DNA from 3 places in the Mesorhizobium sp. M0771 genome. Region 1 is predicted to be linked to each of the others. Evidence: predicted binding sites of a transcription regulator. Region 1 holds the regulator's gene; each other region holds the start of a gene.
What was found. The regulator PhoB, encoded in region 1, activates phosphate uptake and scavenging genes when phosphate is short. The targets are predictions, from matches to a motif close to TGTCATNNANCTGTCAT.

Region 1 (10,742 bases):
ACGCGATGGCCCCGGCCAGAAGCAGGCCGAACAGCCCGAGCATGACCGGAATGGCGCGCGAGGACGGTTGCGAAAATGCACTTGTCGGCCGGAACAGCACCGTCCACGGCCGACCGGCGACGATGATCTTGCGCGTCACCAACAGCCTGTCGCCAAAGCTCGCAACCGGCGGCGTTTCCGACTGGAACAGAAGATTGTCGGCGTCGGCCGTGCCGTCATAGACCGCGGTGTTGACCGGCAGCAAAGGCGTGCGGCTGAGCGCGGTCTGGAACAGGTCGCGGGCGCGGAAGGCCGCGTAGAGAAGGCCTGATGTCGATGATCTGGACGCATTGATACCATCCGGCGCGGTTTCGACATTGAGCCTGACGAAGACCAGGAAACCGGTAAAGGTCTGCGCCGCGCCAGTGTCCTGGCCGAGCTGGACCAGACCGCTTGCGTGCTGTGCGTCATCGGCCATCGCTTTTTCGATCGCCTCGCGCCGCACCGGCTCGGTGAACATGTCGTAGCCGATGGTGGATTCGTTGGCAGGGTCGAGCGGCTCGAACAGCACGACGGGCGTGCGCCATGGCTGTGTCGTGTCCGGATAGACCGTGTGGGCGGCGCCGCGGTCGCGCAACATGTCGCGCTCGACCGCCGCTTCGTCACCGGTCTTGGCCAGCCTGAGATAGCCGATGCCGCGCAGGCCGGCGAAATTGTTATCGACATCGAGGGCGCTGAAGAAGGCCTTGAATTCGCTACCTGAAATCTCGCCATTGCGGGCGTCGAACAGCGCCTGCGTCGAGCGCAGCAGTGACAGATGCAGATCGATACGGCTTTCGATGCGGTTGAGCGCGTCGTCGGCCGTCGCCTCGAACTTGATGCGCGCCGCTTCCTGGGTCGCGAAATAGGCGAAGCCCGCCATCGTCAGGCTGATCAGTGCAACGGCAATGAAGGCAAGGATCGGGAAAAACTTCTTCAACGCAGGCCCATGGACGGTTCGGGACCTTTATGGGCAAGTCGCCGCGGCAAGACAATGGCGCGGCCAAGCCATAATGACAGCTGGCATATCATGCATATTTAGCCGGCTTATCGATCTCGAGCATCAGTGAACATGACAGCTGACGATAGCGTGGTCTCAGGCCGCGATCTTCAGCGCACCCGGACCGGGAATGGCGCCGGGCGGGCACTTTCCCAGGATGATCATGCCGAGCACTTCGTCCTGCGTCACATCGGTGGTGAGCGCGGTGCCGACGACCTGGCCGTTCTTCATTACGCAGACCCGGTCGGCAAGCTCGAACACGTCGTGAATGTCGTGGCTGATCAGGAAAATGCCGATGCCGTCGGCCTTGAGCTGCTTTACCAGTTCGCCGACCTGCGCCGTCTCCTGCGGCCCAAGCGCGGCCGTCGGTTCGTCCATGATCAGGATGCGGGCGTTGAACAGGATGGCGCGTGCGATCGCCACCGACTGGCGCTGGCCGCCCGATAGCTTGATCACGGGCTCCTTGAAGCGCTGGAAGCGCGGATTGAGCCGGCCCATCACCTTGCGCGCCTCGGCCTCCATGGCGACATCGTCGAGTGTCCCCCACGCGGTCATCAGTTCGCGGCCGAGGAAGAGGTTGGCGGCAGCGTCGACATTGTCGGCCAGCGCAAGCGTCTGGTAGATCGTTTCGATGCCGTATTTCTTGGCGTCGCGCGGATTGGAGATCGAGGCCTCCTGGCCGTTGACCAAGATCTGGCCGGCATCGCGCTTGTAGGCGCCCGACAGGATCTTGATCAGCGTCGACTTACCGGCGCCGTTGTGGCCAAGCAGCGCCACCACTTCGCCCGGGAAAAGATCGATGGACGCATCGTCGACGGCGCGAATGCCACCGAACGCGATCGAGATGTTGCGCATGTCGATCAGTGGCGTACCGGTGGGAGCAGTTTTTTCCATAATCGTTCCTCCCTAGACGCGCTTGCGGTAGACGGTGTCGAGCCAGACGGCGATGACCAGGACAGCGCCAACGACAATGCTCTGCAGCGGCGAGTCGATGCCGAGCAGCACCATGCCGGATTGCAGCGACTGCATCAGTAGCGCGCCGAGCATGGCGCCCATCACCGTTCCGGCGCCGCCCGCGAGCGACGTGCCGCCGATGACAGCGGCCGCGATCACCAAAAGCTCGTCCAGTGTGCCCAGCGCATTGGTTGACGCATTGAGACGGGCCGACGAGATCGCCGCGCTGATTGCAGCCAGCACACCCATGATCATGAACACCTTCATGGTCACCCAGCGCGTGTTGATGCCGGCGAGTTCCGCTGCCTCCGGATTGCCCCCGATGGCGAAGACATAGCGGCCGAAACGCGTGCGCTTGGTGATGAACGTCATGATGATGCCGACAATCACCGCCATTAGCACCGGTATGGCGATGCCATGCGCGATGAACAGCCCGCCTTCGGGAACGGTGATGCCGTTCTGCTGTGCGTACTGGCGCACGATGCCGATCGGCCATGGATAGGAATTGGCGATCCACACGGCGCCGAGGATGGCCGCGCAAGTGACCACGCCAAGCAAGGTCTCGGCCCAGACGGGGCGCAGTGGAAAGCTGAAGCGCTTGCGCTGTGAGCGACCGTTGAGCAGCGCGAAGGCGACCGCCGCGCAGGCGACGATGCCGACGATCCAGCTGGCAGCGGCGCCAATCGAGCCGCGTGGTCCGCCGCCCATCAGCTGGAAGGTGGCGTCGAGTGGCGCGACCGTGCGCCCGCTGGTGATGAGCCATGCCATGCCACGCCAGACCAGCAGGCCACCAAGCGTCACGATGAAGGCCGGAACCTGCATATAGGCGATGATGAAGCCCTGGAACGCGCCGATCAGCAGACCAAGCACCACGCCGGCGGCAAGCGCGACGACCCAGAGCCAGGGGTTTCCAAGCTGGAAGCCGATGACGCGAATCAGGAATTCGGCCTGTGCCACGCCCATGATCATGCCGATCACGCCTTCGACGGAGCCCACCGAAAGGTCGATGTTGCGCATGACGATGACCAGTACCATGCCGGTCGCCATGATCGCGACCGAGGACGTCTGCACCGACAGGTTCCAAAGATTGCGCGGCGTCAGGAAAAGCCCACCCGACAGGATATGTATGCCGACCCAGATGACCAGCAGCGCGCCGACCATGCCGAGCATGCGCGTGTCGAGCTCGGTCGCTTTCAGGAACCGGGCGACCGCGCCGAGTTCAGACGCTCGTGCCGTATCGGCCTGCGGATTTGAGGTCGTGTCGGTCATGATGTCCTCCAGCGGCTTGCCGTCTGGCGCGGATGCCGGACCACAGCCTAGAAGTTTGCCGCCGATGGCGGAAACACACAATTCTCGTAGAGAAAACGCCGCGGCTTGACAACCGCGGCGCCTCATTTCTTCAAGTCGTCGAGATCAGTTGCAAGCCGCGACGCTGCCGGCGGCGACGCCTGTGCAGACTTCGTCCTTCTTGATCCAGCCGGCGTCGATGACGACGTTGAGGTTGTCCTTGGTGATCGCGACGGGGGTCAGGAACAGCGACTTGACGGTGTTGCCGCCAGGCGTGGTGAAGTCCTTGGCGCCGGCAATGTCGCCCGTCTTCTTGCCATCGGCAAGCTGCGAGGCGATCTCGGCGGCGTTCTTGCCGAGTTCGCGCGCGTCTTTCCACACCGACACCGTCTGCGTGCCGAGCGCGATGCGGTTCAGGGCGGCATGGTCGCCGTCCTGGCCCGAGACCGGAACCGTTCCGGCAAGGCCCTGCACCGTCAGCGCGGCGACAACGCCGCCGGCGGTGCCGTCATTGGCCGCAACCACGGCATCGACCTTGTTGTCATTGGCGGTCAGGAACTGTTCCATGTTCTTCTGGGCGTTGGCCGGCAGCCAGCCATCGGTATAGGCCTCGCCGACATTCTTGATCTTGCCCGAGTCGATGGCTTCCTTGAGCACTTCCATCGAGCCCGAGAACAGGAAATCGGCATTCGGATCCGAGCCCGAGCCCTTGATGAAGACATAGTTGCCTTCGGGCTTCGCCTTGAACACTTCGCGGGCCTGCATGCGGCCGACTTCCTTGTTGTCGAAGGTCAGGTAGAAGACGTCCTTGTTCTCGATCAGGCGATCATAGCCGACGACCGGAATGCCTTCGTCCAGCGCCTTCTGCACCGCCGGGCCGATGGCCGAGGCGTCCTGCGCCAAGATGATCAGCGAGTTGGCGCCCTGCGAGATCAGGCTTTCGACGTCGGTCAGCTGCTTGCCGGGATTGGACTGCGCGTCGGCCGAAATGTACTTGTCGCCGGCGGCTTCGATCGCCGTTTTCATCGCCGCCTCGTCGGTCTTCCAGCGCTCTTCCTGGAAGTTCGACCACGACACGCCGATGACCTTGTCCTTCGCCTGCGCGACCGACATCAGCGCCAGCGACATGGCGACACCCGCCAGCATGGCGGCTGCAAATCTGTTCATTATAACCCTCCCTGCGCCGCCCACGGCGCGACAAAACCGGCCCGAAGGCCTGCACAAAGAGGCTCCATTTTTTCGAGCCTCGAAAAAATACTGGTTCAATGATAAGGCACTGTCAACATCGATTATGATGGATTCTGATGGCGTTGCCGCATTTTTTCGAGCTCCGCAATAAACAATGACAGGGCTGCCGGCGTCTGCCAATATTTGGCTGGTGCCGTCGAACGCCTTCACTATCATGAGGCGCGAGGAGGCCGGGAGGAAAACAAATGTCGGTTGGGATCCGCCACGACGATCTGCGCCGTCGCAACCGTGCGATGGTGATTTCGGCCGTGCGCCGGGCCGGCCAGCCGTCGCGGACCGAGATTGCGGCGACCACCGGCCTCAGCCATTCGACGATATCGGCAATCTCGTCTGATCTAATTCAAGAAGGCATCCTGATTGAAGGCAAGCCTGGCGAGACCGGCTCGCTGAAACGCGGCCGGCCGCAGGTCGGCCTTGGCCTCAACCCGGAAGCGGCGGCGGTCATGACCGTGGTGCTGTCGCTGAACTTCCTCTCCGTCACCGTCATCGACTATGCCGGCCAGGTGGTCGCGGAAGAACAGCGCCGGCTCGACACGCTGACCATGCCGCGCGACGAGCTGATCGGCGAATGCGTAGCAATCGTCGGGCGGCGTCTCGCGGACCCGGACCTCGATGTCCAGAGCATCGCCCGCATTGCCATGGGCATCCAGGGCATCACCGATTCGCAGGCGCGGGCCATGCTGTGGTCGCCAATCACGCCACTGACCGACATTGCCTTCGCCGACATGTTGGAAGCGGAATTCGGCATTCCTGCCACCATGGAGAACGACTGCAATATGATGGCGGTGGCCCTGCAATGGCGCCAGCCCGAGCGCTACCGCGACAATTTCATCGCGATCCTCTTGTCGCACGGCATCGGCATGGGGCTGGTGCTGAAAGGCGAACTGTTCACCGGCACCCATTCCTCGGGCGGCGAGTTCGGCCACATGATCCACCGTCCGGGCGGCGCGCTCTGCCGCTGCGGGCGGCGCGGCTGCGTCGAGGCCTATGCCGGAAACTACGCCATCTGGCGCAGCGCCAAAATGATGGGCGAGGATGCCGAGCCGGTCGATATCGGCGACGCTGATATGCGCGCACTCGCCGCGCGCGCCCGCGAAACCGATGGCCCGGAGCGCGAAGCCTATCGCAGGGCCGGTGAGGCGCTCGGCTTCGGCCTCGGCAGCCTGTTTGCTCTGATCGATCCGGCACCCGTCGCCATGGTCGGCGTCAGCGCCGCCGCCTTCGACCTGATCGAACCGGCATTGCGCGAAGCGATCGCCCAGACCGCCGGCGGCCAGCACTCGAAATCGATCTCCTTCGACACCGAGCCCAACGAGCTGCCGCTGATCCGCGAAGGCTGCGCCATGCGCGCGCTCGGCTTCGTCGACCAGGAGATTTTCGCGCCGGGCATTCAGGCGAAATCCGGCAAGCATGTCGCCTGAATGGCCGGCAACGGCGCGACGCGCAGCATCCTAGTCTTCCCTAATAGCGTAGCCGGCGCCGCGAATGGTACGGATGACATCCGGCATGCGGCCGTTGTTGACGGCCTTGCGCAGCCGCCCGACATGCACGTCGACGGTTCGCTCGTCTATATAGATCGTCTCGCCCCAGACATTGTCGAGCAGTTGGCTGCGCGAGAACACGCGGCCGGGATGGCGCATCATGAATTCGAGCAGCCGGAACTCGGTCGGTCCGAGCCTGATCTCGCTCTTCTTGCGGTAGACCCGGTGCGATTCTCGATCGAGCACGATGTCGCCGACCTTGAGCACGCTCGACAGCACTTCCGGCTTGGCGCGGCGCAGCAGCGCTTTCACGCGCGCCATGAACTCCGGCGTCGAGAATGGCTTGACCAGATAGTCGTCGGCACCGGTGGACAGGCCGCGCACGCGGTCGCTTTCCTCACCGCGCGCGGTCAGCATGATGATCGGCAGCCGCTCGGTTTCGGGCCGCACTCTAAGCCGCCGGCAGAGCTCGATGCCGGAAACAGCCGGCACCATCCAGTCGAGCACCAGGAGATCGGGCACGTTTTCCTGCAGGCGGATCTCGGCCTCGTCGCCGCGTGTCACCACCTCGACCTGATAGCCTTCGGATTCGAGGTTGTAGCGGAGGAGCACGCCTAGTGGCTCCTCGTCCTCCACGACCATGATGCGTGGCGCGATCATATGCAGTTCACCCTCATCAGGCCGGCGTGGCCATCGCCGTCTCGTCCTGCTTCGGACGATTGGCGGGCAATTGCTGGCCGGTCAGCACATAATACGCATTTTCGGCGATGTTGGTGACATGATCGCCGATGCGCTCAAGATTCTTGGCGCAGAACAAGAGATGCGTGCAGGCGGTGATGTTGCGAGGGTCTTCCATCATGTAGGTCAAGAGCTCACGAAACACGGACGTGTATTTGACGTCGATGCGCTCGTCGTCATTCCTGAGTTTTGCAAGCGCTGCCGCATCGGTGGCGGCATATTCCTCGACGACGCCTTGCACCTGGATCAGCACCAGTTGCGCCATGGCGTCGATGGAGTGCGAGAGGTCGCGCGGCGTGACGCTCAAGCCCACGGTGCCGACGCGTTTGGCGATGTTCTTGGCGAGGTCGCCGATGCGCTCGAGGTCGCCCGCCATGCGGATCGAGCCGACCACGGCGCGCAGATCGTTGGCCATCGGCTGGCGCTTGGCGATCAGCGTGATGGCGCGGTCGTCCAGTTCGCGCTGGCGCGCATCCATGATGGCGTCGTCGGAAACGACACGCTGTGCCAGCGCATTGTCCGAATTGAGCAGCGCCCTGGTCGAGCCGCTGACCATCGAGCCTGCCAGATCGCCCATGTCGCGGATCAGCTTGCTGATCTGCCCGAGCTCTTCATCGAAGGAGGCGACGGTATGTTCACCCATGATCTTGGTCCTCGTGCCTGAAAATTCACCCGCCGGACGGCTCAGCCGAAGCGGCCGGTAATGTAGTCCTGGGTGCGCTTGTCGTCGGGGTTGGTGAACATCTTGTCGGTGGCGCCCTCCTCGACGAGATAGCCGAGATGGAACATCGCCGTGCGCTGCGACACGCGCGCCGCCTGCTGCATCGAGTGGGTGACGATGACGATCGTGTAGTTCTGGCGCAGTTCGTCGATCAGCTCCTCGACACGGGCGGTGGCGATCGGATCGAGCGCCGAGCAGGGCTCGTCCATCAGGATCACCTCCGGCGACACGGCGATGGCGCGCGCGATGCACAGGCGCTGCTGCTGGCCGCCGGACAGGCCGGTGCCGGGCTCCTGCAGGCGGTCCTTGACCTCGTTCCAGATCGCCGCCTTCTTCAGGCTCTGCTCGACGATCTGGTCCATGTCGGACTTGCGCTTGGCCAGCCCATGGATGCGCGGGCCGTAGGCGACGTTCTCGTAGATCGACTTCGGGAACGGGTTGGGTTTCTGGAACACCATGCCGACGCGGGCGCGCAGTTCGACGACATCGATGTTCTTGTCGTAGATGTCGTCTTCATCGAGCGTGATCTTGCCGGTCACCCGCGCCAAATCGATGGTGTCGTTCATGCGGTTGAGGCAGCGCAGGAAGGTCGACTTGCCGCAGCCGGACGGGCCGATCAGCGCCGTCACCTGGTTCTGACGCACGTCGAGATTGACGTCGAACAACGCCTGCTTCTCGCCGTAGAAGACGCCGACCTTGTCGCCGCGCATCTTGATGACTTCGTTCGACTTGGCGTTCATTTTGTCGCCCACTGCATTCTCAAGGGACTGTTCGGTCATGATGTTCATACCAAATTGCCTTTTTTCTACCAGCGCCGCTCGAAGCGGCGCCGGAGCACGATCGCGGTGATGTTCATGGCCATGAGGAAGACGAGCAGGATGATGATGGCGCCGGACATGCGCTCGACAAAAGCGCGCTCAGCCTCGTTTGCCCACATATAGATCTGAACCGGCAGCGCGGTCGCCGGATCGAAAGGCGTCGTCGGATAATCGGCGACGAAAGCGACCATGCCGATCAAGAGCAGCGGTGCTGTCTCGCCGAGCGCACGCGCCAGGCCGATGATGGTGCCGGTAAGGATGCCTGGGGCGGCAAGCGGCAGGATGTGATGGAACACCATCTGCATCTTGGAGGCGCCGAGACCTAGGGCCGCCGAGCGGATCGACGGCGGCACCGCGGCGAGGGCGGCGCGCGTGGCGATGATTATGGTCGGCAATGTCATCAAGGTCAGCACCAGGCCGCCGACGAAGGAAGCCGAGCGCGGCATGCCGAGGAAGTTGATGAACACGGCAAGGCCAAGCAGACCGAAGACGATCGACGGCACCGCCGCGAGATTGTTGATGTTGACTTCGATCAGGTCCGTAAAGCGGTTCTTCTTGGCGAACTCCTCCAGATAGATGGAGGCGGCGACGCCGATCGGCAGCGCCAGCAACAGCACGATCACCATCATGTAGAACGAGCCGATGATCGCCACGCCCATGCCCGACGTTTCGGGCCGGCTGGAGGCGCCATAGGTGAACAGGCCGGTGTTGAAATGCTCGGCCATCACGCCGTCGGCTTTAAGCTTGTTCATCCAGTCGATCTGCTGGTTGGACACCTTGCGGCGCGCTTCATCGACGCCGAGGTCGATCTGGCCCTTGAAGGCCGAGTCGAGGTTCGCGGCAGCCAGGATGTCGACGTCACGCGTCCTGCCGATCACCGACGGATCGGCGGAGACGATGTCGCGCAGCTGGACGCGGGCGCCTTCCGACAGGAAGCCCTTGAGCTTCAGCATCATCGGCTTGTTGGCCGGATCGATGCCGAGCTTGGCCACCAGCGCGTTTTCGGCGAGCTTGGGATAGTTCGCCTTGATCAGCACGGTAGGGTCGGTCGCGCGCTTGCCGGAGGGATCGATCACCTTCTCGTCGAAGGTGACCGGCAGCGTCACCGTCGTCTGCCAGAAGGCGGTGTAGCCTTTCGAGACGATGGTGATCAGCATGATGGCCAGGAACGCCAGGCCCACCGAGATCGCAATCACGCCATAGATGCGGAACCGGCGTTCGGCGGCATAGCGCGCCTTCAGCCCGATGTCGCGGCGCGGTCGCGCGACGGCGCCCGCCATCGTGTCCAGGGGGATGTCGGTCATTCGTACTGCTCCCGGTACTTGCGCACGATGTAGAGGGCGACGATGTTCATCACCAGCGTCAGCGCGAACAGCGTCAGGCCGAGCGCGAAGGCGACCAGCGTCTGCGGCGAGTTGAACTCGAGGTCGCCGGTCAGCTGGTTGACGATCTTGACGGTGATGGTCGTCATCGCCTCGAACGGATTGGCCGTCAGATTGGCGGCGACGCCCGCCGCCAGCACGACGATCATCGTCTCGCCGATGGCGCGCGACGCCGTCAACAGGATGGCGCCGACGATGCCGGGCAGTGCCGCCGGCAGGATCACCCGCTTGATCGTCTCGGAGCGGGTGGCGCCGAGGCCGAGCGAGCCGTCACGCATTGCGCGCGGCACCGCGGTGATGATGTCGTCGGACAAAGAGGACACGACCGGGATCAGCATGACGCCCATCACCAGACCGGCGGTGAAGATGCTCTGGCCCTGGATGAAGGGCGAGCCGCCGGTGAGTGCCGCCGACAGGTCGCGCAAGAACGGTCCGAGCGTGACAACGGCGAAGATGCCGTAGACGATGGTCGGAATGCCGGCCAGCAGTTCCAACGCCGGCTTGACCACCGAGCGCACACCGCGCGAGGCATATTCGGACATGTAGACCGCCGACATCAGCCCGACCGGCACTGCGACCAGAAGCGCGACGGCGGCGATGTAGAGCGTGCCGGCGAGTAGCGGGATCAGGCCGAACTGACCCTGGCTGCCGCCGGAACCGGCGGCGGCGAAACGCGGATCCCACACCGTGCCGAAGAAGAAGCTCATCGGCGATACGCTCTCGAAGAAGGTGATCGTCTGGAACAGCATCGACAGCACGATGCCGACCGTGGTCAGGATGGCGATGGTCGAGGCCGCAAGCAGCCCCCACAGCATCAGCTTCTCGACATTGTTGCGCGCCCTGGCGCGCGGCGCGATCTGCCTCAGCGCATAGAAGGCGCCGGCGACCGACAGCGCGAAGGTCAGCACGGCGCCGAACAGGCCGAGCCGGTCCTGGACCTGGTTCGCCTCGACCGCGATCGGGATCATATAGTCCTGTGTGTCGCTGGCCAGTGCCACGCCCTTGGCGGCGAGCAGCGGCTGCAATTCGGCGAAAGTAGCGGGAAGTGCGGTATCGCCATCGAGCCGGCGCAGGCCCTTGGCCAGGCTCTTCACC
Region 2 (10,742 bases), on a different contig from region 1:
GGTGGCGGTCATGCGCGACGGAAAGTTCTCTCAGATCGGCACACCGCGAGAACTCTATCTGCAGCCGAAAGACCGCATGGTTGCCGAGTTTCTTGGCGACGCCATCATCTTGCCGGCAAAGATTTCAGGCGGCTTCGCCACCTCCTCGCTTGGTCGCATAGCCGTCGACTCGAAGGAGCGGCGCGACATCGCCCGCATCATGCTGCGACCGGAGCAGGTGCAGGTAAAGCGCACGTCGCGCGAAGGCATGTCGGGTCCTGCGGGCACGATATTCGCCGAGGTGACGGACTCGGAATTCGCAGGCTCGATGTGCACCATTGCCGTGCGGCTGTTGAACAACCCCGATCCGCCGGACGCCGCGGCGATCGGCAGCACACCGCTGACCTTACGCAAGCCGGGAATCGACGCACCTGCCGTCGGCGAGATCGTGCGTCTGACAGTTTCCGGCAAGGCGCATGTCTTCGCCTGAACTGCCGATGCGTCGGATTGGCGCGAGCGGCTGCGTCAATCGACTCGTTTCCCAGCATTGTCGAACCAATGCAGCTTCTCGGCCCTGGCCACGACGCGCAGTTGATCGCCGGGTTTGGCCGTGGCGCGGCCGGCCACACGCACGACCATGCGGTTGCCGCCGGCGGCACAGTGAAGAAAGCTTTCGGCTCCCACAGGTTCGACCGCCTCGACCGCCGCAGGCAGAATAAGCGCGCCGGATGATGCCTCGGCACTGAAGGTGACGTCGGCATCCTCAGGGCGGAAGCCAAGCGTGGCGGCCTTCGTAGGCGCGAAGTCAACCGTCTTGCCGTCGGTCAGCGCCGGACCAGCCGGTCCTTGCGAAAGAGGCAGAAGGTTCATCGGCGGCGCTCCGATGAAGGAGGCGACGAAGGTCGATGCCGGCTTCTCGTAGATGTCGAGCGGCGCGCCCGTCTGCTCGACCAACCCGCCATTCATGACGACGAGAATATCGGCCAGCGTCATCGCCTCAAGCTGGTCGTGGGTGACGTAGACCGAGGTGACACCGAGCGAGCGCTGCAAATTCTTGATTTCGACCCGCATCTGGCCGCGCAGTTTGGCGTCGAGGTTGGAAAGCGGTTCGTCGAACAGGAAGACTTTTGGATTGCGCACGATTGCGCGACCCATGGCCACGCGCTGGCGCTGGCCGCCGGAAAGCTCGCGCGGGCGCCGGTCGAGCAGCGCCGTGAGCTCCAGCACCTTGGCGGTCGAGCGAACCCTGCTGTCGATCTCGTCCTTGGGAGTACCCCGGTTGCGCAACCCGTAGGCCATGTTGTCGTAGACCTTCATATGTGGATAGAGCGCATAGTTCTGGAACACCATGGCGATGTCGCGCTCGGTCGGACCGATCGTGTTGACGATCTTGCCGTCGATGGCGACGGTGCCGGAAGAAATGGTCTCAAGCCCGGCGATCATCCGCAGCAGCGTGGACTTGCCGCAGCCGGACGGCCCAACCAGCACGCAAAGCTCCTTGTCGGGAATGGCGATCGAGACACCCCTCACCGCCTCGACGCCGCCGGGATAGACTTTCTTCACATCCTTCAGATCGATGGTCGCCATCAGCTTCTCACTTTTCGGTATCGACCAGTCCGCGCACGAACCAGCGTTGCATCAGCACCACGATCAGGATCGGCGGCAGTATGGCCAGCATCGCGGTGACCATGACCAGATGCCATTGGGTATCGGCATCGGCGAAGGAAACCATCTTTCTAAGTGCGATGACGATGGTGTTCATGTCGTTGCTGTTGGTGACGAGCAGCGGCCACAGGTACTGCGTCCAGCCATAGATGAAGAGGATGACGAACAGTGCTGCGATGTTGGTGCGCGACAGCGGCAGCAGGATGTCGAAAAAGAAGCGCCATGGTCCGGCGCCGTCGACACGCGCCGCTTCCACCAACTCACCTGGAATGGTCATGAAGAACTGGCGAAACAGAAGCGTGGCGGTGGCCGAGGCGATCAGCGGAATGATCAGGCCGGCATAGGTGTCGATCATGCCGAGATCGACCATCACCTTGTAGGTCGGCAGGATGCGCACCTCGACGGGAAGCATCAGCGTGATGAAGATCAGCCAGAAGAAGACCATCCGAAGCGGAAAACGGAAGAACACGATCGCATAGGCCGAAAGGATCGAGATGAAAATCTTCCCCACCGCGATGCCGAGCGCCATGATCGTGGTGTTGAGCAGCAATCGGCCGACACTGACGCCGCCGATGCGGCCGACACCGCCGAACAGCGCCTCGCTGTAATTGTTCCAGACCTGGTCGCCGGGCAAAAGAGGCAATGGCGGCTTGAGGATGGTCTGCAGCGTCTGCGTGGAGGCAACGAAGGTGTAGTAGATCGGGAAAGCGACGATCAGGATGCCCAGGATGAGCACGGCGTGGGCGATGAGGGCGCGAAGCGGGGACTGACCAATCATCGCTCGCGCTCAACCGTAGTGGACTTTGCGTTCCACATAGCGGAACTGGATGGCCGTGAGTGAGATGACGATGACCATCAGGATGACCGACTGCGCGGCCGAATCGCCGAGGATCAAATTGACGAAACCGTCATTGTAGACCTTGTAGACCAGCGTCTCGGTGGCCTTGCCTGGCCCGCCGCCGGTGACGGCATGAACGATACCGAAAGTGTCGAACAGCGCATAGACAGTGTTGACGACCAGCAGGAAGAAGGTCGTCGGTGCGAGCAGCGGGAAGACGATGGTCCAGAAGCGCTTCGTCTCCCCGGCGCCGTCCATGGCCGCCGCCTCTATCAACGTCTTCGGCACCGCCTGCAGCCCGGCGACGAAGAACAGGAAATTGTAGCTGATCTGCTTCCAGGCAGCCGCAGATACCAGCAGGATCATGGCTTGGTTTCCGTTAAGCAAGGGATCCCAGGCGATGCCGAGACCTCTCAAGGCGTAGGCCAGCGAACCGATCGAGGGGTTGAACAGAAACAGCCACAACATGCCGGCAATCGCCGGCGCCACCGCATACGGCCAGATCAGCAGCGTGCGATAAAGGCCTTTGCCGCGCACCACCTTCTCGGCCATGACGGCAAGCAACAGGGCCACACCCATGGCGACCATCGCGGTCGCCAGAGAGAACACCAGCGTAACTTTGATCGAGTTGAGGTAGGCCGGGTCGGCCAGCACCTTGCGAAAATTGGCGAGCCCGACGAACTTGCTCTTCAGCCCGAACGGGTCTTCCCTAAGCATCGACTGGTAGAGCGCCTGCCCGGTCGGCCAGTAGAAAAAGATCAGCGTAATGGCGAGTTGCGGCGCCACCAGCAGGTAAGGCAGGGTCTTGTTGGGAAAGACGACGCGTGGAGACAGGGTGATTCCCTCGCTGTTCAGGAAATCGTCCACGCGGGTCCGCGTGGACGAGGTTCAACTGACAATCGCTTCAGTTTCCGATCGCTTCCTGAATCGCCTTGTTGCCGCGTGCGACCGCGTTGTCGAGCGCCTGCTGCGCAGTCTGCTGGCCGGCCAGCATCTTCTCGAACTCCTCATTCTCGATGTCGCGCACCTGCGGCAGGTTGACGAGGCGCACGCCCTTCGAGTTCTCGGTCGGCGCCTTGCCCAGCATCTGCAGGATCGGCGTCTCACGGCCCGGGTTCTTGTCATAGAAGCCGGACTTCTTGGTCGCCTCATAGGCAGCGAGCGTCACCGGCAGATAACCCGACTTCTGATGCAGATACTCCTGCACTTCGGTCTTGGACAGGTAGGAGAAGAACGCCGCGACGCCCTTGTATTCCTCGTCCGATTTGTTGCCGAACACCCACAGGCTGGCGCCGCCCGGCGTGGTGTTCTGGGGCGCGCCCTTGGCGTCACTATCATAGGGAAGCTGGCCGATGCCGTAGTTCATGCCCGACTTGACGATGTCACCGAGACCCCCCGACGATTCGGTGAAGATGCCGCATTCTCCGGCAAGAAAGATCTGCTTGGCTTCGGATGTACGGCCGCCATATTTGAAGGTGCCGTCCTTGGCCAGGTCGGCGAGCGCCTGGAAATGATTGACGAAGATCGGCGCATTGATCTTGAGCTCGACGTCGGTTCCGGCAAGTCCGTTCTGGTTGGTGCCATAGGAAACGTCATTCCAGGCAGCGAAGGCCTCAAGGTGGATCCAGGTCAACCAGGTCGAGGTATAGCCGCAGGAAGCGGCGCCGCTCGCCTTGATCTTCTTGGCGGCTTCCCACACCTCGTTCCAGGTCTTTGGCGGATTGTTCACATCAAGCCCGGCCTTCTGGAAGATATCCTTGTTGTAGTAGAGGATGGGCGACGAGGAATTATAGGGGAAGGACAGCATGGTCCCGTCCGGCTTCGAATAGTAGCCGACGATGCCGGGCAAGTACTGGCTCTTGTCGAAGGTCACGCCGGCGCTGGTCAGCACATCGGCCACCGGCTTGATCGCACCTTCGGCGGCCATCATGACGCCGGTACCCACGTCGAACACCTGGATGATGTCGGGCGCTTGCCCCGCACGAAAGGCAGCGATGCCGGCATTCAGCGTTTCGGGATAGGTGCCCTTGAAAACGGGGAGAATTTCATAGTCGCTCTGGCTGGCATTGAAATCCTTGGCGATCTTGTCGACCACCTCGGCATTGGCGCCGGTCATTGCATGCCACCAACTGATCTGGGTGGCGGCGAAGGCGGAGGTGGTGGAAAGCAGGGTCAAGGTGGCGGCAACACCGGCCGCAAAGCCGAACAACTTCATGTTTCATCTCCCGTTTGTCATTGGCGAAAGGGGCGCTCCCGCGAACGCAATATGTGTCGCTGATGACAATCGGACAACGGATTTGTTGCTGTTTCGTGAATTTCATAGCCGGCTAACTTCGCGCCCCCTCGCCTTGCAACGAGGACAGAGAGAAATGCCAAGCCGGCTCAGCGATAGAATGGGGCATGGTGGGCCTGCAAGGATCGCCGACCGCCCAGCGATGCGTGAAGGGCCCGCGTGACAGCGCCACGCACCTGCACCATGCGGCCGCCAAACCGGCGCTCGGCCAGATCGAGATCGGCCGAGCGGCATCGCGCCAGGCGCTGCTGTAACCGTGCGTCTGGAATGAGACAGGATCGCCGCAACGTACAACCCGAAAAACCCGCTGTAGTTGTAGTTCGCATAACCGATTCTTCGTCAAGCGCGGCATACTAATCAAGTGGACGGCTTGATTGCTGTGGGAGAGCAGGTGGGGCGAGATGCTGACGGTCTATAATTGTATCGTGCATGAGCACGATCTGAGACTGGTCGCACTGGCAGCGCTCATTTGCGGTATTTCTTCCTTCTCGGCGGTCAACCTGCTTCGCCATGTCGACCGCTCGAGCGAGCGCAACCGCTATACCTGGCTTATGATAGCAGCCACTTCCACCGGCTTCGGTATCTGGGCGACGCATTTCATCGCGATGCTTGCCTTTTCTCCCGGAATCCCCAACGCCTACAATGCGGAAATGTCGGCGCTTTCGCTCGCTGGTTCCGTCGCCCTGACCGCCGCGGGCATGTGGATCGCCACCTTGCGCCGGGGCATCGACTACCCTCTGGTCGGCGGCGCGGTCCTCGGCGCTGGTATCGCCGCCATGCACTATATCGGCATGGCCGCCTTCGAGGTCGAAGGGCGCATCGTCTGGAACCCGCTGCTGGTCGGCGTCTCGGTGCTGACAGGCGTCACCCTCGCCGCGCTGGCGCTGCTGGTCGTGTTGCGACGGCCGTCCATGCAGGCCACAATCGCCGCCGCCATCCTGTTGACGCTGGCGATCTGCAGCCTGCACTTCATCGCCATGGGCGCGGTGTCGATCTTCCCGGACTCCTCCATCGAGATATCGCAGTTCACGGTCGAACCGGTGTCGCAGGCCTTCGCCGCCGCTGCAGTCAGCATGGCTATCCTGGTGCTTTCAGCCGCAGCATTGTGGATCGACCTTCGCTTCCGGCGTCACAAGCTCGAGGCCGAGCGCATGCACGGCCTCGCCAACGCCGCCGTCGAGGGGCTGATCGTCTGCGACGGCGCCCGCATCGTCAGCGCCAATGACAGCATCGCGGCACTCACCGGCATTGCGCCGGAAGTGCTGAACGCGATGCTGCTTGGCGACCTCTTCGGCGAACGCACCGCGGCCGGCATGTCCGACTGCAGCGGACAGGCACAGGAAGCCGAACTCAGAGCCCATGACGGCGCCACCATCCCCGTCGAACTTATCGCCAGGAGCATCGACTATTGCGGCAAGCGGCACAGCGTTGTCGCCGTGCGCGACATCCGCGAACGCAGGAAGGCCGAGCAGGAGATCCTGCGCCTCGCCCATTTCGACCCGCTGACCGGGCTCCCCAACCGCCGCAGTTTCTCCGGCCGGCTCGAGGCCGAAATTGCCGCAATGGACCGCGGCGGCAAGGGCGGGCATCTTGCGCTGCTGCTGCTCGACCTCGACCGCTTCAAGGAAGTGAACGACCTGTTCGGGCATGGCGCCGGCGATGCCATGCTGCAGAAGGTGGCGCTATGCGCCTCCGCCGTGCTCCGCCACGGACAGATGCTGGCGCGTCTCGGCGGCGACGAGTTCGCCATCATCGCTCCGAACCTTCCCGATCCGCAGGCGGCCGGCCGCATCGCCGAGGCGGTGCTGGCTGCCATGCGCGAGGAAAACCGGCTGTCGGTCGGTGGCGGCCTGGTATCGGCCAGCATCGGCATTGCACTTTATCCGCTCGACGCCGATGAGCCGACAATCCTGGTCAGCCACGCCGACACCGCGCTCTACCGCGCCAAGGCCGAGGGCAAGGACACCTACCGTTACTTCGAGGCCTCGATGGGCGCCGAGGCGCGAGACCGGCGCGTGATGGAGCACGAACTGCGCCAGGCCATGGCGCGCGATGAGTTTCGCCTCGTCTACCAGCCACAAAAGGAGATCAGCAGCGGGCGGATGGTCGGGTTCGAAGCGCTGATCCGCTGGCGCCATCCACAGCGCGGCGACGTGTCGCCGGCGACCTTCATCCCGGTGGCCGAAGACAGCGGCGTCATCATCCAGATCGGCGAATGGGTGCTGGCGACGGCCTGCGCCGAGGCAGCGCGCTGGAAGAACCCTCTCACCGTCGCGGTCAATGTCTCGGCGGTGCAGCTCCACAATCCGAATTTCAGCCGCAAGGTGCATGAAGTCCTGCTCGGCTCCGGCCTGACGCCCGGCAGGCTCGAACTCGAGATCACCGAAACGGCGCTGGTCAAGGACATGCCGCGCGCGCTGGCGACCTTGCGCCAGGTGAAGGCGCTTGGCGTGCGTGTGGCGATGGACGATTTCGGCACCGGCTACTCCTCGCTGTCCAATCTCCGCGCCTTCCCCTTCGACAAGATCAAGATCGACGGCTCATTCATCAAATCAGTCGACAGCAACGGCCAGGTGGCAGCCATCGTGCGCGCCGTTCTGGGGCTTGGCCGCGGTCTCGGCCTGCCGGTTCTGGCCGAGGGCGTCGAGACGCTGGGCGAGCTGAAATTCCTCGACGCCGAGGCCTGCGAGATCGGCCAGGGCTACTATCTAGGCCGGCCCAGCCCGATCGAGGCGTTCAGCGAATTGACCGGCGTAGCGGCACCGGCGGCACAAGACGACGCCGGCGTCAAACAACGCGGCGGCAGCATCTTGATGCTGCCGCCGGCGGCGGCCCTGCGCTCAGCCTAGAGCAATTTCAGGAAAAGTGTGAAACGGTTTTCCGTCCGAAATTGCGTCGAAACAAAAAAGTTAGCGCGGGTAGCCGTTTCGACGAAACGGTGAACCGCTCTAAGGGGCGAGTGCGGCCTCGACCAGGCGCTTGGCATCCGGTCCCGACCATTCGGCCGGTCCGTTCATATGCGCGACCAGGCAGCCTTCGCCATCGATCAGCATGGTGACGGGGAGGCCCAGCGCCAAGCCACGCGTCTTGACGTCGTTGAACAGCGCCAGCGTCGAATCGCGGTAGTAGCCGAGCGACCCGATGCCGATATCCGCGAGAAACTTCTTCGGCTTCACATCGTCGCCGGCATCGACATTGACCGCGACCACTTCGAATGCATCGCTGCCCTTTTCCTTCTGCAAGGCGTCGAGCGCCGGCATTTCGGCGCGGCAGGGCGCGCACCACGTTGCCCACAGGTTGAGCAGCACGGTCTTGCCGGCATGATCGGCGATCGTCATCGGCTTGCCGTCGGGACCGTTGAAGGCGAGACTTTTCAGCGATTGCAGCGGATCCGCGGGCAGCAATGCCGCAACTTGGCCGGTAGCCGCGGCGGCAACCTTTTTGGCGCGGTCGCTCTTGGCGGCGCAGGGGACGTCGTCCTTGCTGTTGCCCGCGCCCGCAGGTGCGCTGCCGGTGGCTGCGTTGTTGCCAGACCCGCTCTCGCTGACATATACCGCGACCGCGCCAGCCAGCACGCCCGCCAGCAAAGCGGCGAGGATCAGGCGCGGGGCCGGGAAGTATCTGTTACCGTCTGCCATTTTCTAAGACTGCTCCGGAGCACGGGTTATAGCCATGAGCGACAAGAAGGCCAGCAACCAGATGTGGGGCGGACGTTTTGCCTCGGGTCCGGCCGCGATCATGGAAGCGATCAACGCGTCGATTTCGTTCGACCGCAAACTCTATGCCCAAGACATAAGAGGTTCGATCGCCCACAGCGAGATGTTGGCTGAAACGGGCATTATTTCGGCGGCCGATCAAGAAAAAATCGCTCACGGGCTGAACACGATCCTGAAAGAGATCGAGGCCGGCACGTTCGAGTTCTCGACCCGGCTGGAAGACATTCACATGAACATCGAGGCCCGCCTTGCCGATCTGATCGGCCCGGCCGCCGGCCGCCTGCACACGGCGCGGTCACGCAACGACCAGGTGGCGGTGGATCTCCGGCTCTGGGTCAAGGACGAGTGCTTTCGCGTCGCCGAGGCGCTGAAGGGGCTGATCTCAGCCTTGCTCGATCGCGCCGAGGAGCATGCGGTGACCGTGATGCCCGGCTTCACCCACATGCAGGCGGCGCAGCCGGTGACCTTCGGCCACCATTGCATGGCCTATGTCGAGATGTTTTCGCGCGACCTGTCGCGCGTCCGCGACGCCATCGAGCGGATGGATGAAAGCCCGCTCGGCGCGGCAGCGCTTGCCGGCACCAGTTTTCCGATCGATCGCCACAAGACCGCCAAGGCGCTCGGCTTCCGCGAGCCGATGCGCAATTCCCTGGACAGCGTCTCCGACCGCGATTTCGCGCTGGAGTTTTTGAGCCTGGTGGCGATCTCCGCCACGCATCTGTCGCGGCTCGCCGAAGAAATCATCATCTGGTCGACGCCGCAATTCGGCTTTGTCAGACTGTCGGACAGTTTCTCCACCGGCTCCTCAATCATGCCGCAGAAGAAGAACCCGGACGCCGCCGAACTGGTGCGCGGCAAGACCGGCCGCGTCACCGGCCATCTCGTCGGGCTGCTGACGGTGATGAAGGGCATGCCGCTGACCTATGGCAAGGACATGCAGGAAGACAAGGAATCGGTCTTCGACGCCGCCGAGACGCTCGATCTGATGCTGGCGGCGATGACCGGCATGGTGCGCGACATGACGGTCAATGCCGCCGCCATGAAGAAGGCCGCCAGCTCGGGCCACGCGACCGCGACCGACCTCGCCGACTGGCTGGTGCGAACGCTGGGCCTGCCCTTCCGTGAGGCACACCATGTCACCGGCCGCGCGGTGGCGGTGGCCGAAGAGAAGAAGGTGAGCCTTGAAAAGCTGTCGCTGGAAGATCTGCAGTCGATCAACCCCGGCATCACGGCAGACATCTTCTCGGTTCTGGCGGTGCAGAATTCGGTGAAGAGCCGCACCAGTTTCGGCGGCACGGCGCCGTCGGAGGTCAGGAAGCAGATCCGCAGCTGGAAAAAGCGCATCGCCAAGGCATGATGCCGGGGTGCAATGCGCCTAAAACTCGGTTAAAAGCGCAGCACATAAAGTTTCGGACGGATGGATCGATGACCGCAAGCAGGATTTTGGTGACGCTGACGCTGCTGACGGCGATGGCTGCCGTGACCGCTTGCGGCCGTAAGGCCGGTCTCGACACGCCCTATGAAGCGGCCGTCCAGGCCCGCAAGGACGCCGAGCGCGCCAAACAGCCGGTGCCGCCGGAGCCGGAAAAACCGGTCGTGGACAAGAAGTTCATCCTCGACCCGCTGATCTAGAGCCGATGAGACCGGCTTGGTCTTTCTGACCAGGTCTCGTGCTAACCAGGTCTCGTGCTCCAACTTCCGGAAACACTCTCGTGAACCATTTCGATTACCGCGACGGCGTGCTCCATGCCGAGGACGTGGCGATACCAGACATCGCCGCAAGCGTCGGCACGCCGTTCTATTGTTATTCGACGGCAACCTTGACCAGGCACTACCGGGTGTTCGCCGGGGCCTTTGCCGGGCTCGACACGCTGGTCTGTTACGCCTTGAAGGCGAATTCCAACCAGGCGGTGCTGCGAACGCTGGCAAAGCTCGGCGCCGGCGCCGACACCGTCTCGGAAGGCGAAATGCGCCGCGCGCTCGCCGCCGGCATCCCGGCCAGCAAGATCGTATTCTCGGGCGTCGGCAAGACCGCGCGCGAGATGGATTTTGCGCTCGAGGCCGGCATTCTCTGCTTCAATGTCGAATCCGAGCCGGAGCTTGAATTGCTGTCGGCCCGCGCCACCGCGCTCGGCAAGGTGGCGCCGGTCTCGCTGCGCATCAACCCGGATGTCGACGCCAGGACGCACAGGAAGATCTCCACCGGCAAGGCCGAGAACAAGTTCGGCATTCCCTGGCAACGGGCGCGCCA
Region 3 (10,742 bases), on a different contig from region 1:
AGATCATGGCCATGCCACCGTTGACATGGATGGTCTGGCCGGTGACGTAGGCTGCCTCGTTGGAGGCGAGATAGGCGACGGCCGACGCCACTTCAACACTCGTGCCCATGCGGCGCGTCGGGATCGCGGCCATTATCGCGTCTTTCTGCTTGTCGTTGAGCTTGTCGGTCATGGCCGATTCGATAAAGCCCGGGGCGACGCAGTTGACGGTGATGTTGCGGGTGGCGATCTCCTGCGCCAGCGACTTGGAAAAGCCGATCATGCCGGCCTTGGAGGCGCAATAATTGGTCTGGCCAGGATTGCCGGTGACGCCGACCACCGAGGTGATGTTGATGATGCGGCCATGGCGGCGGCGCATCATCGGATGGGTCAGCTCGCGGGTCAGCCGGAACACGGCGGTGAGGTTCACCTCCAGCACGCTGTCCCAATCCGCGTCCGCCATGCGCACGAACAGGCCGTCCTTGGTGATGCCGGCATTGTTGACCAGTATGTCGACGCCTTCGAGTTCGGCTTCGGCCTTCTGGCCAAGCGCCTTGACCTCGTCACGGTCGGCAAGATTGGCCGGGAACAGCTTTACCCGGTCGCCGAGTTCGCCGGCCAGGGTCTCCAGTTTCTCGACGCGGGTGCCGTGCAAGCCGACAATGGCGCCTTGCGCATGCAGCACCCGGGCAATCGCCTCGCCAATGCCGCCCGATGCGCCGGTGACGAGCGCCTTGCGGCCGGTCAGTTCGAACATTTTCGTCTCCTGATCTTAAGAGAACACCCTTCCCACGGGAGGGGTTGAATCGCCAGTGGATTATGCAAGCGCGGCCAGCGCCGCCTCGACATCGGCCGGCGTGCCGACGGCCGATGCGGCGATGTCGCGGCTGATCCGCCGCGCCAGGCCGGAAAGCACCTTGCCGGCGCCGATCTCAAACAGCGTGGCGACGCCATTGGCGCCGAACCACTCCACCGTTTCGCGCCAGCGCACGCGGCCGGTGATCTGCTCGACCAGGCGGCGCGCGATCTCGTCGGGGTCGCTGGTCGGGACTACAGTGACGTTGGAGACGACGGGCACCACCGGTGCATTCTTGGTCACCCCGGCCAGCGCCTCGCGCATGACATCGGCCGCCGGCGCCATCAGCGCCGAATGGAAGGGGGCCGAGACCTGCAGCATCAGCGCCCGCTTCGCGCCCTTTTCGGTGCACAGTTTCGCGGCGAGTTCCACCGCTGCCTTGGCGCCGGAGATCACCAGCTGGCCGCCGCCATTGTCGTTGGCGATCTGGCAGACCTTGCCGGATCCCGTTGCGGCCTCGGTGCAAGCGGCTTCGACGTAGGGCTGTTCCAGTCCGATGATCGCCGCCATGGCGCCCTCGCCGGCCGGCACCGCCGCCTGCATGGCGTTGCCGCGGATGCGCAGCAGCCGGGCAGCATCGGCGACCGAAACGAAACCGGCCGCGGCAAGGGCGGAATATTCGCCGAGCGAATGACCGGCAACGTAGGCAACCTTGTCCTTCAGCGAAAAGCCGCGCGCTTCCAGCGAGCGGATTCCCGCCAGCGAGACCGCCATCAGCGCCGGCTGGGCATTGGCAGTCAGGGTCAGCGCCTCTTCCGGGCCTTCCCAGATCAGTTTCGACAGCTTTTCGCCCAACGCATCATCGACTTCCTCGAACACCCTGCGTGCCTCGGGGAAGGCGTCGGCGAGGTCCTTGCCCATGCCGACAGCCTGGCTGCCCTGTCCCGGAAAGGTGAATGCGACGGCCATTTGGGCGCTCTCCAGCGGCTGATTTTTCCTGCCTGTGACGCAAGGCGGACCGTCAAGTCAAGCCCGGAGGCGGCATTTCCGCTCTCGCTTGAACCGGAGCTGACCTCGAGTCCCTGTTCCCAAAGGCTTTTTGCCGATCACACCTGATGAAAACCGCTCACGAATCGTTTGCTGGCTCTTCTTATTTTCGCCACAGGCGCTAGCTTTTGCATGACAGTTCTATGACAGAACGGTGGCGCGAGTGGAAATGCGCGTTGCTTGGGCCGGGGGAAGAGACGTGGCTAGGATCAGGAAGGGCGCGGCCGTACCCGCGCCACAGTTCTTGGAAGACGATCCGTCCACCGGCTACCTGCCGGGGCGCAGATGGCCGGTCATCCGTTACGGTCTGGTCACGCTGCTTGCCTCCGCCATCCTGGTGTTCGCCATCGAATGGATCGTGCGCGGCGACTTCTTCGGCACAGTCGACTTCTTCCTGCAGCCATTCAAGCCGGGCTGGACCACCATCATTGTCTTTGCATTGGTGCTGATGGGACTGGACGCCGTGCTTGGCCGCAGTCACCAGAGCCTGATGATCGTGGCGCCGCTGACGCTGGCGCTGGCCTTTGTCGGGCACCAGAAGTCGCATTATCTCGGCGATCCACTCTACCCAACCGATTTTCTTTATTCGCGCCAGATCATGGCACTGATGCCGCTCCTGGTGCGCGAACGGCCCTGGACGGCGCTCGCCATGGCGGTCGGCATCGTCGCCGGCCTGTCGCTGCTGATCTATGGCTGGCGGTTGTGGCGCCGCAAGGTTCCGATCCTCAGCCGCAAAGGGCGGCTGGCGCGGCTGACGCTGGCAGTGCCGCTGCTCGCCTTCTTCGTCTCGATTATGGACTACGCCACCTTCTCGTGGACCCGCGACCGGCTGCAGATCATCCCGATCATGTGGGACCAGAAGGAGAACTACGCCTCCAACGGGTTTGCGCTGGCCTTCGCGCTCAACGTGCCGATGGCGCATGTCTCGGCGCCGGCGGGCTATTCCGACAAGGCGATCGACGCGATCGACAGGCCTGATGTGGCGGCCTCGGTACCGGATGAGAAACCCGACATCATCGTGGTGATGAGCGAATCTTTCTGGGATCCGACCAAGCTGCCCGGCGTCACAATCACGCCTGACCCGATCCCCAATGTGCGGGCGCTGCGTTCCGGCTATATGTTCTCGCCGGAATTCGGCGGCATGACCGCCAACATCGAATTCGAGGCGCTGACCGGCTTTTCCAATGCCTTCCTGCCGGCGGGCTCGATCCCCTACCAGCAATATGTGCGCACGCCGACGCCGTCGCTGGCGACCTTCCTGAAAAGCGAGGGCTACCGGGCGCGCGCCATCCATCCGGGCACCAACTGGTTCTGGAACAGGGGCGCCGTCTATGCCGATTTCGGTTTCAACGAATTCCGCTCGGAAGAGACGCTGCCGCCACTGGAAAAGCGCGGGCCGCTGGCTTCCGATGCGTCGATGACCGACGAGATCATCGCAGAGGCCGACGCCAGCGAGCGGCCGGTGTTCTTCTTCGCCGTCAGCCTGCAGAACCACGGTCCCTACGAGCCGTACCGCTATTACAATCCGACCCACAAGGTCGCGGCACCGATCAGCACATGGGCGCGGGAATCGCTGCTCAGCTACGCCGAAGGCTCCGCCGATGCCGACCGTGGCCTCGAACGATTGATCGAATGGGCGAAGAAGCGCGAGCGGCCGACGGTCATCGCCTTCTTCGGCGACCATCTGCCGCCGCTCGGCCCCGTCTATGTCGAAACCGGTTACCTGAAGGACAATGTCGCGCCGCGCAAGGAACCGACGCCGGAGGCGGCACTGGAGCATCATCAGACGCCGCTGGTCATCTGGTCTAACCGCACCGGTCCGGCGCAGGATATGGGCGCGGTGAGCCCGGCCTTCCTGCCCTACCACATCCTGACAACGGCCGGGATCACGCACCCCTACTACACCGGCTTCCTGGGCGCGCTGCGCGAACGCTATCGCGTCGTCGACCGCAATCTGCTTTTGACACCGTCAGGTGAGGCCACGCCGGACTGGGCGCGGCAGAAGGACGTTGATCCGGCGATCAACGACTTCCGCCTGCTGCAATACGACATGATGTTCGGCAAGCGTAAGGCGGCTCCGGACTTCTTCCCCGAAACGATCAACGGTGGTACCCCGCATACGAGTTGATGCCTGGTCTGCGACGCCAGGACGCTGTCCGGAGCATGCGTTACCCTTGCCTTCCAGCCAATTTGCTATATAGACGCCCGCAATCTGCCGGTCCTTGCTGGGGGCTGAACGGAGGGCCGGAGGTTTTACCCAAAACCTTCGTGTGAAGCCAGAAGCGCTTCCGCCTCCCGTGTCTCCGCTCTCGACCGTCTCGAAATGCTCCTTTCTTCCCCGCCCCCTCGGGACCAGCGGGTCAGAGAAGTTGCAGAGGCTTTGCCGCGAGGATCCGGGAGAGAAACGAAGAAAGGCACTGAACCACTATGGCTCTATACGAACATGTGTTCCTTGCCCGGCAGGACCTCTCGCAGCAGCAGGTCGATGCGCTTGTCGAACAGTACAAGGGCGTCATCTCCGCAAATGGCGGGTCCGTCGGCCGGGTCGAGAACTGGGGACTGAAGTCCCTCACCTACCGGGTCAACAAGAACCGGAAGGCTTACTACACGCTTATGGACCTCAACTGCCCGCCGGCAGCGCTCAACGAGATGGAGCGCCAGATGGGCCTGTCCGAGGACGTGCTGCGTTTCCTGACCGTCAAGGTCGAGGCGCATGAGGAAGGCCCGTCGGCCATGATGCAGAAGCGCGAAGAGCGCTCGGAACGCGGCGGCTTCGGCGACCGCGACCGTGGCGATCGTGGTCCGCGCTCGTTCGGCGACCGTGACCGCGGCGACCGTGGCGATCGTCCGCCGCGCTCTTTTGGCGACGCCGGTGGCGATCGTGGTCCGCGCCGTCCGCGCGAAGGCGTTGAAGGAGGTGCAGAATAATGGTCGACATCAATCAGATCCCGACCCGGCGCCCGTTCCATCGCCGCCGCAAGACCTGCCCTTTCTCCGGCGCCAACGCGCCCAAGATCGACTACAAGGACGTGCGTCTTCTGCAGCGCTACATTTCCGAGCGCGGCAAGATCGTGCCGTCGCGCATCACCGCCGTCAGCCAGAAGAAGCAGCGCGAACTCGCCAAGGCGATCAAGCGCGCCCGCTTCCTCGGCCTGCTGCCCTACGTGGTTCGCTAAGACTTTCGAGCGGGCGGTTCGCCGCCTGCTTCCTTCTCCCACGGCGACGGGCGCCGCAGGGGTAATTTGATGATGCACGTCGTTGTCCCAAAACCGGGACCACTCTTGGCGACGTGCATTGAAATCCCGAGTTGAGGTGAAAAGCCTCTAACTGCCGCGACAGGCAGGACAGCGACACCGGCGCCAAGGCGCTCAGAGCTTCCTGACCTGTTCCATTCAATTCGGCGCCGATCCCGCGGTCGGTGCCCAGACGAAGGAACAAGACCATGCAAGTGATTCTTCTCGAACGCGTTTCCCGCCTCGGCCAGATGGGCGATACCGTCAAGGTCAAGGACGGCTTTGCCCGCAACTTCCTCTTGCCGCAGGGCAAGGCGCTGCGCGCCAACGAAGCCAATAAGAAGAAGTTCGAAGGACAGCGCGCGCAGCTCGAAGCCCGCAACCTCGAGCGCAAGTCGGAAGCCAGCCAGGTTGCCGAAAAGCTCGACGGCAAGAGCTTCATCGCCGTACGTTCGGCCGGCGAGACAGGCCAGCTCTACGGTTCGGTGTCGACCCGCGACATCGCCGACCTGCTGACCGCCGAAGGGTTCTCAGTCAACCGCAACCAGATCCAGCTCAACCAGCCGATCAAGACTATCGGCGTCACCAATGTGGCGATTGCGCTGCATCCGGAAGTCGAGGTCACCATCAGCCTCAACATCGCCCGCACGGCCGACGAAGCCGAGCGCCAGGCCAAGGGCGAGACGCTGACCACCGCCGAAGCCATCTATGGCGATGACATCAACGACAACGCACGGCCGGAGAACTTCTTCGACCCGAACACCGAGTTCGAAGGCGGCGAAGAAGACAACGCCTGATCCCGCACGGGGCCTGATCGGGAAGCGAGGGGAGCAGCGCTCCAATCACTTCCTCGTCATCCAGCCTTTCTGGACCAATGCCCGGGCCTCTCGCCCGGGCATTTTTGTGCCAAATGGAACTTTTCGAACCCCTATATATTGTTGCAGAATTGGTCCGCCAGTCTGACCGTGAGGGGACATTTGGTGATGAATATTCTGTTGAAACGCGTTCTCGACCGCCTGGTGCGTACGGGCAATCTGAAAGTCACCGGCCCGAAGGGCTCGACAGTGGTTTTCGGCGACGGCAGCGGCGAGCCGGTGCATATGCACATCAAGACCGCGCATGCCGAGCGCGCCATTACCTTCGATCCGATGCTGGCCGTGCCGGAAGCCTATATGGACGGCGAACTCGACATCATCGAGGGCGGCGTACTGGGTATGATGCGCATCGCCTTCCAGAACATGGGCAGCGGCGGTATCGACGCCACTTGGTCGAAGGCTATCGAGGGCCTTCGCCACGCCTTTCGCCGCCTGCAGCAGATCAACACCGCATCGCGGGCGCGCCGCAACGTGCAGCGCCACTATGATTTGTCGGGTGACCTCTACCGGCTCTTCCTCGACGAGGACATGCAGTATTCCTGCGCCTATTTCGAACAGCCGGACATGACGCTCGACGAGGCGCAGATGGCCAAGAAACGCCATATCGCCGCCAAGCTCAGGCTGAAGGCCGGCCAGACCGTGCTCGATATCGGCTCCGGCTGGGGTGGGCTCGGCCTCTATCTCGCCAAGGCTTTCGATGTCGACGTGCAAGGCGTGACGCTGTCGACCGAGCAGCACGGCGTCGCCACCGACCGGGCGCATGCGCAAGGCTTGCAGGACCGCGTGCATTTCGACCTCAAGGACTACCGCGAACTCAACGAACGCTTCGACCGCATCGTCTCGGTCGGCATGTTCGAGCATGTCGGCGTCAACCACTTCCGCACTTTCTTCGACAAGTCGGCGACGTTGTTGAAGCCCGACGGCGTCATGCTCTTGCACACGATCGGCCGCTCCGGCGTGCCGTGGGCGACCAGCGCCTTCATCCGCAAGTACATTTTTCCGGGCGGCTACATTCCTTCGCTGTCGGAGGTGATGCCGGCGATCGAGAAGTCGGGCCTTGTAGTCACCGACATCGAGATTCTGCGGCTGCACTATGCCGATACGCTGAAGCATTGGGGCCAGCGCTTTGCCGCCAACCGCGACAAGGCCAAGGCCATCTACGACGAGCGCTTCTGCAGGATGTGGGAGTTCTATCTGGCGGCTTCGGAAGCCGCCTTCCGCTGGCAGGATCTGGTGATCTTCCAGATCCAGATCGCCAAGAAGAACGACACGCTGCCGATGACGCGCGACTACATGGCCAAATGTGAAAAGGCGCTGGAAATGCGCGAAATGGGGCATCGCCAGGAGACGGCGGGCGCCGAGCCTGCTGTCGCCAGGTCTGTGCCTGCCAGGTCCGTTGCTGTCAGGTCCGTTGCGGCCAAGCCAGCGCGCCGTCGCAAGGTGGCGGATCGCGAATAACGCCTCGATTGCGATTGCCGCTTGCCATTGACGGCTCTGACACTGAAAAAGGTCTCGTTCTCGCGAGACCTTTTTTAATGACCTGCCTGCCCACCATCGCCACCACCCTTGTCGAGATCGCCGGCGCCCCGGTGCTCGCGCCACGCGGAGCCTGAGCGTGGAACTCCCCGCCTCGCTGCGACAAGGCGTCGAGCGCCTGCTCGAAACGATACCGCTGGCGGTGCTGCGCCAGGCGGCGAAGACGCTGTCTGACCGCTACCGCGCCGAATTGCGCGACGGCCGCCTGCACATGGCCGAAGAGATGGCGGTAAAAGCCTATCTGGCGACGCGGCTGCCGGCGACCTACGCGGCGGTACGGGCCGGTCTCGACGAACTCGCCTATGCGCGGCCCGATTTCCAGCCAACGAGCTTGCTCGATGTCGGCGCCGGTCCTGGCACGGTGCTTTGGGCCACTACAGACCTGTGGCCCGACCTCGAAGAGGCGGTTCTGGTTGAAGCAAGCGCCGCGGTGCGCAAGGTTGGCCAGTCGCTCGCCCTTGATACCATCGCCACCAGGATGGACTGGCGCGCCGGCGACGTGACCATCGACCTTGCCGATCTCAAGCCTGCCGACCTCGTCACCTGCGCCTATGTGCTGGACGAGATCGCGCCAGCATCGCTGCCGAAGCTTGTCGGCCGGCTCTGGCATTTGACCGGCGACACACTGCTGATCGTCGAGCCCGGCACACCGGCAGGCTGGCAGCGCATCCTGGCAGTGCGCAGGCAATTGCTGGAGGCCGGGGCGCACGTGCTGGCGCCTTGTCCGCATGAGGCGCCCTGCCCGCTTGAGCCGCCCGATTGGTGCCATTTTTCGCGCCGCGTCGCCCGCTCGCGCCGGCACCGCCTGGCCAAAGACGCCGACGTGCCGTGGGAGGACGAGAAATTCATCTACGTCGCGGCGTCGCGGCAAGCCGCGCCTGTACGTCAGCCGCGCGTGATTGCGCCGCCGAAATCGGGCTCCGGCAAGGTGCTGCTCAAACTGTGCCAGCCGGATGGCGGCGCCGGCGAGACACTTTTCACCAAGCGCGAGGGCGAGTTGTTCAAGGCAGCGCGGCGGCTGGACTGGGGCGATACATTGGACGGAAGAAGCGGGTAATCACCGAGATTGTTCTTGCTCTGTTCCAACGACTCGGATAGAAGTCAGCGCCTTTCTGAGTCAACCGGAATCGGGGCGCGGAAACACTCTTCTGTGGACGGTTTGCCGCCCCTGTGAACAACGGGGCATCGAGGTTTGATTGGTCGTGCGGTGATGCAGAAAGGTCAGCACCGATTTATCTCGTTCTGATATCGAGAAGCCGGGATCAAAATCGGGGACATCATGGCAGAGGCAGCGCGAAAATTCGGCGTGGCGGAGCAGCAACCGCTTTATCGTGAAGCGCCGAACAACATCGAGGCCGAGCAGGCGCTGCTCGGCGCCATCCTCGTCAACAACGATGCCTTCTACCGCGTCTCCGACTTCCTCAAGGCCGGCCATTTCTACGAGCCGCTGCACCGGAAAATCTTCGAGGTCGCAGCCGAGCTCATCCGCATGGGCAAGGTGGCGACGCCGATCACGCTGAAAACCTTCCTGCCGGCCGACGAGAAGGTCGGCGACATGACGGTGGCGCAATATGTGGTTCGTCTGGCGGTCGAAGCCGTCACCGTCGTCAACGCCACAGACTATGGCCGCGCCATCTACGATCTGGCCACGCGCCGGGCACTGATCACCGTCGGCGAGGACATGGTCAACATCGCCTATGACGCGCCGGTCGACATGGCGCCGTCCGAACAGATCGAGGATGCCGAGCGGCGGCTGTTCGAACTGGCCGAAACCGGCCGCTACGACGGCGGCTTCGAGAGCTTCACCGACGCGGTCAAGACCGCCGTCGACATGGCCAACGCCGCCTATATGCGCGACGGCCATTTGTCGGGCCTCGCCACCGGCATGCGCGATCTCGACCGCCGCATGGGTGGCCTGCAGGCGTCGGATCTGATCATCATTGCCGGCCGTCCGGGCATGGGCAAGACATCGCTAGCCACCAACATCGCCTTCAACATCGCCGAGATGTATGAGCCGGCGCAACAGGCCGACGGCTCGTTCAAGGCAGCCAATGGCGGCGTCGTCGGCTTCTTCTCACTGGAAATGTCGTCCGAGCAGCTCGCCACCCGCATCATTTCCGAACAGACGGAAATTTCGTCGTCAAAAATCCGCCGCGGCGAGATTTCAGAGATGGATTTCGAAAAGCTGGTCGCCTGCTCGCAGACCATGCAGAAGATCCCGCTGTTCATCGACCAGACCGGCGGTATCTCGATCGCGCAGCTGTCGGCGCGGGCGCGGCGGCTGAAGCGTCAGCGCGGCCTCGACCTCATCGTCATCGACTATATCCAGCTGATGCAGGGGTCGAGCGCGAAATCGTCGCAGAACCGGGTGCAGGAAATCACCGAGATCACCACCGGCCTCAAGGCGCTGGCCAAGGAACTCTCCGTTCCGATCATCGCGCTGTCGCAGCTGTCGCGTCAGGTCGAAAGCCGCGAAGACAAACGCCCCCAGCTGTCCGATCTTCGCGAATCCGGCTCGATCGAGCAGGACGCCGACGTGGTGATGTTCGTCTACCGCGAGGAATATTATCTGAAGAACCGCGAACCGAAGCCCGGCACCGACGAATACATCAAGTGGGAACACGAGATGAACGAGATGCGCGGCAAGGCCGAAGTCATCGTCGCCAAGCAGCGCCACGGCCCGACAGGTTCGGTGAGCCTCGCCTTCCATGGCGAGTTCACACGGTTTTCCGACCTCGCCGAAGAGCATCATATTGCGGAGAGGTTCGAGTAGCTTTTTGGCCTACCGCAGCGCTCCGTCACACCCCCCTCTGGCCTGCCGGCCATCTCCCCCGCAAGGGGGGAGATCAGCAGCTTTGCGGATGGCGCTCATCTTGCGACGTTGGCGATTGGCGAAAGCAGCGACGATAGCCAATCTCCCCCCTTGCGGGGGAGATGTCCGGCAGGACAGAGAGGGGTGTGCAGGATCACCCTCCTTCGGTCATTTGCAGGCAGCATCACTCCATGGCTAAATCGCGCGTCCAGTTCATCTGCCAGAATTGCGGGTCGGTGCATCAGCGCTGGGCCGGTAAATGCGATGCCTGCGGCGAGTGGAACACACTCGTCGAGGAAGGCACGTCCGGCGGCATCGGCTCGGGACCGGCCAACACGCGAAATGCGCGCAAGGGCCGCGCCGTGGTGCTGACCAGCCTGTCCGGTGACATCGAGGATGCGCCGCGGATCATCTCCGGCATTGGCGAACTCGACCGCGCCACCGGCGGCGGTTTCGTGCGCGGC

Region 2: a site for PhoB is predicted at 4,760-4,776, ahead of ugpB (sn-glycerol-3-phosphate ABC transporter substrate-binding protein UgpB). Genes of this name have one in related genera too.
Region 3: a site for PhoB is predicted at 1,955-1,971, ahead of NKI05_RS22740 (LTA synthase family protein). Genes of this name have one in related genera too.

The regions. Positions count from the first base shown of each region.
Region 1 is NZ_JAMYPC010000020.1:49,796-60,537, forward strand. Features, by position in the region: gene NKI05_RS25610 (CHASE domain-containing protein) at 1-958, opposite strand, end outside; gene NKI05_RS25615 (ATP-binding cassette domain-containing protein) at 1,115-1,912, opposite strand; gene NKI05_RS25620 (sugar ABC transporter permease) at 1,925-3,241, opposite strand; gene xylF (D-xylose ABC transporter substrate-binding protein) at 3,386-4,426, opposite strand; gene NKI05_RS25630 (ROK family protein) at 4,693-5,928, shown strand; gene phoB (phosphate regulon transcriptional regulator PhoB) at 5,959-6,648, opposite strand; gene phoU (phosphate signaling complex protein PhoU) at 6,665-7,369, opposite strand; gene pstB (phosphate ABC transporter ATP-binding protein PstB) at 7,411-8,235, opposite strand; gene pstA (phosphate ABC transporter permease PstA) at 8,253-9,569, opposite strand; gene pstC (phosphate ABC transporter permease subunit PstC) at 9,566-10,742, opposite strand, start outside.
Region 2 is NZ_JAMYPC010000019.1:57,798-68,539, forward strand. Features, by position in the region: gene NKI05_RS24940 (ABC transporter ATP-binding protein) at 1-469, shown strand, start outside; gene NKI05_RS24945 (sn-glycerol-3-phosphate import ATP-binding protein UgpC) at 505-1,566, opposite strand; gene ugpE (sn-glycerol-3-phosphate ABC transporter permease UgpE) at 1,574-2,422, opposite strand; gene ugpA (sn-glycerol-3-phosphate ABC transporter permease UgpA) at 2,432-3,316, opposite strand; gene ugpB (sn-glycerol-3-phosphate ABC transporter substrate-binding protein UgpB) at 3,387-4,697, opposite strand; gene NKI05_RS24965 (hypothetical protein) at 4,883-5,029, shown strand; gene NKI05_RS24970 (bifunctional diguanylate cyclase/phosphodiesterase) at 5,177-7,624, shown strand; gene tlpA (thiol:disulfide interchange protein TlpA) at 7,724-8,413, opposite strand; gene argH (argininosuccinate lyase) at 8,448-9,848, shown strand; gene NKI05_RS24985 (hypothetical protein) at 9,917-10,123, shown strand; gene lysA (diaminopimelate decarboxylase) at 10,204-10,742, shown strand, end outside.
Region 3 is NZ_JAMYPC010000016.1:90,691-101,432, forward strand. Features, by position in the region: gene fabG (3-oxoacyl-[acyl-carrier-protein] reductase) at 1-736, opposite strand, end outside; gene fabD (ACP S-malonyltransferase) at 797-1,744, opposite strand; gene NKI05_RS22740 (LTA synthase family protein) at 1,992-3,950, shown strand; gene rpsF (30S ribosomal protein S6) at 4,250-4,750, shown strand; gene rpsR (30S ribosomal protein S18) at 4,750-4,998, shown strand; gene rplI (50S ribosomal protein L9) at 5,265-5,852, shown strand; gene NKI05_RS22760 (cyclopropane fatty acid synthase) at 6,039-7,388, shown strand; gene NKI05_RS22765 (small ribosomal subunit Rsm22 family protein) at 7,546-8,523, shown strand; gene NKI05_RS22770 (replicative DNA helicase) at 8,746-10,239, shown strand; gene radA (DNA repair protein RadA) at 10,470-10,742, shown strand, end outside.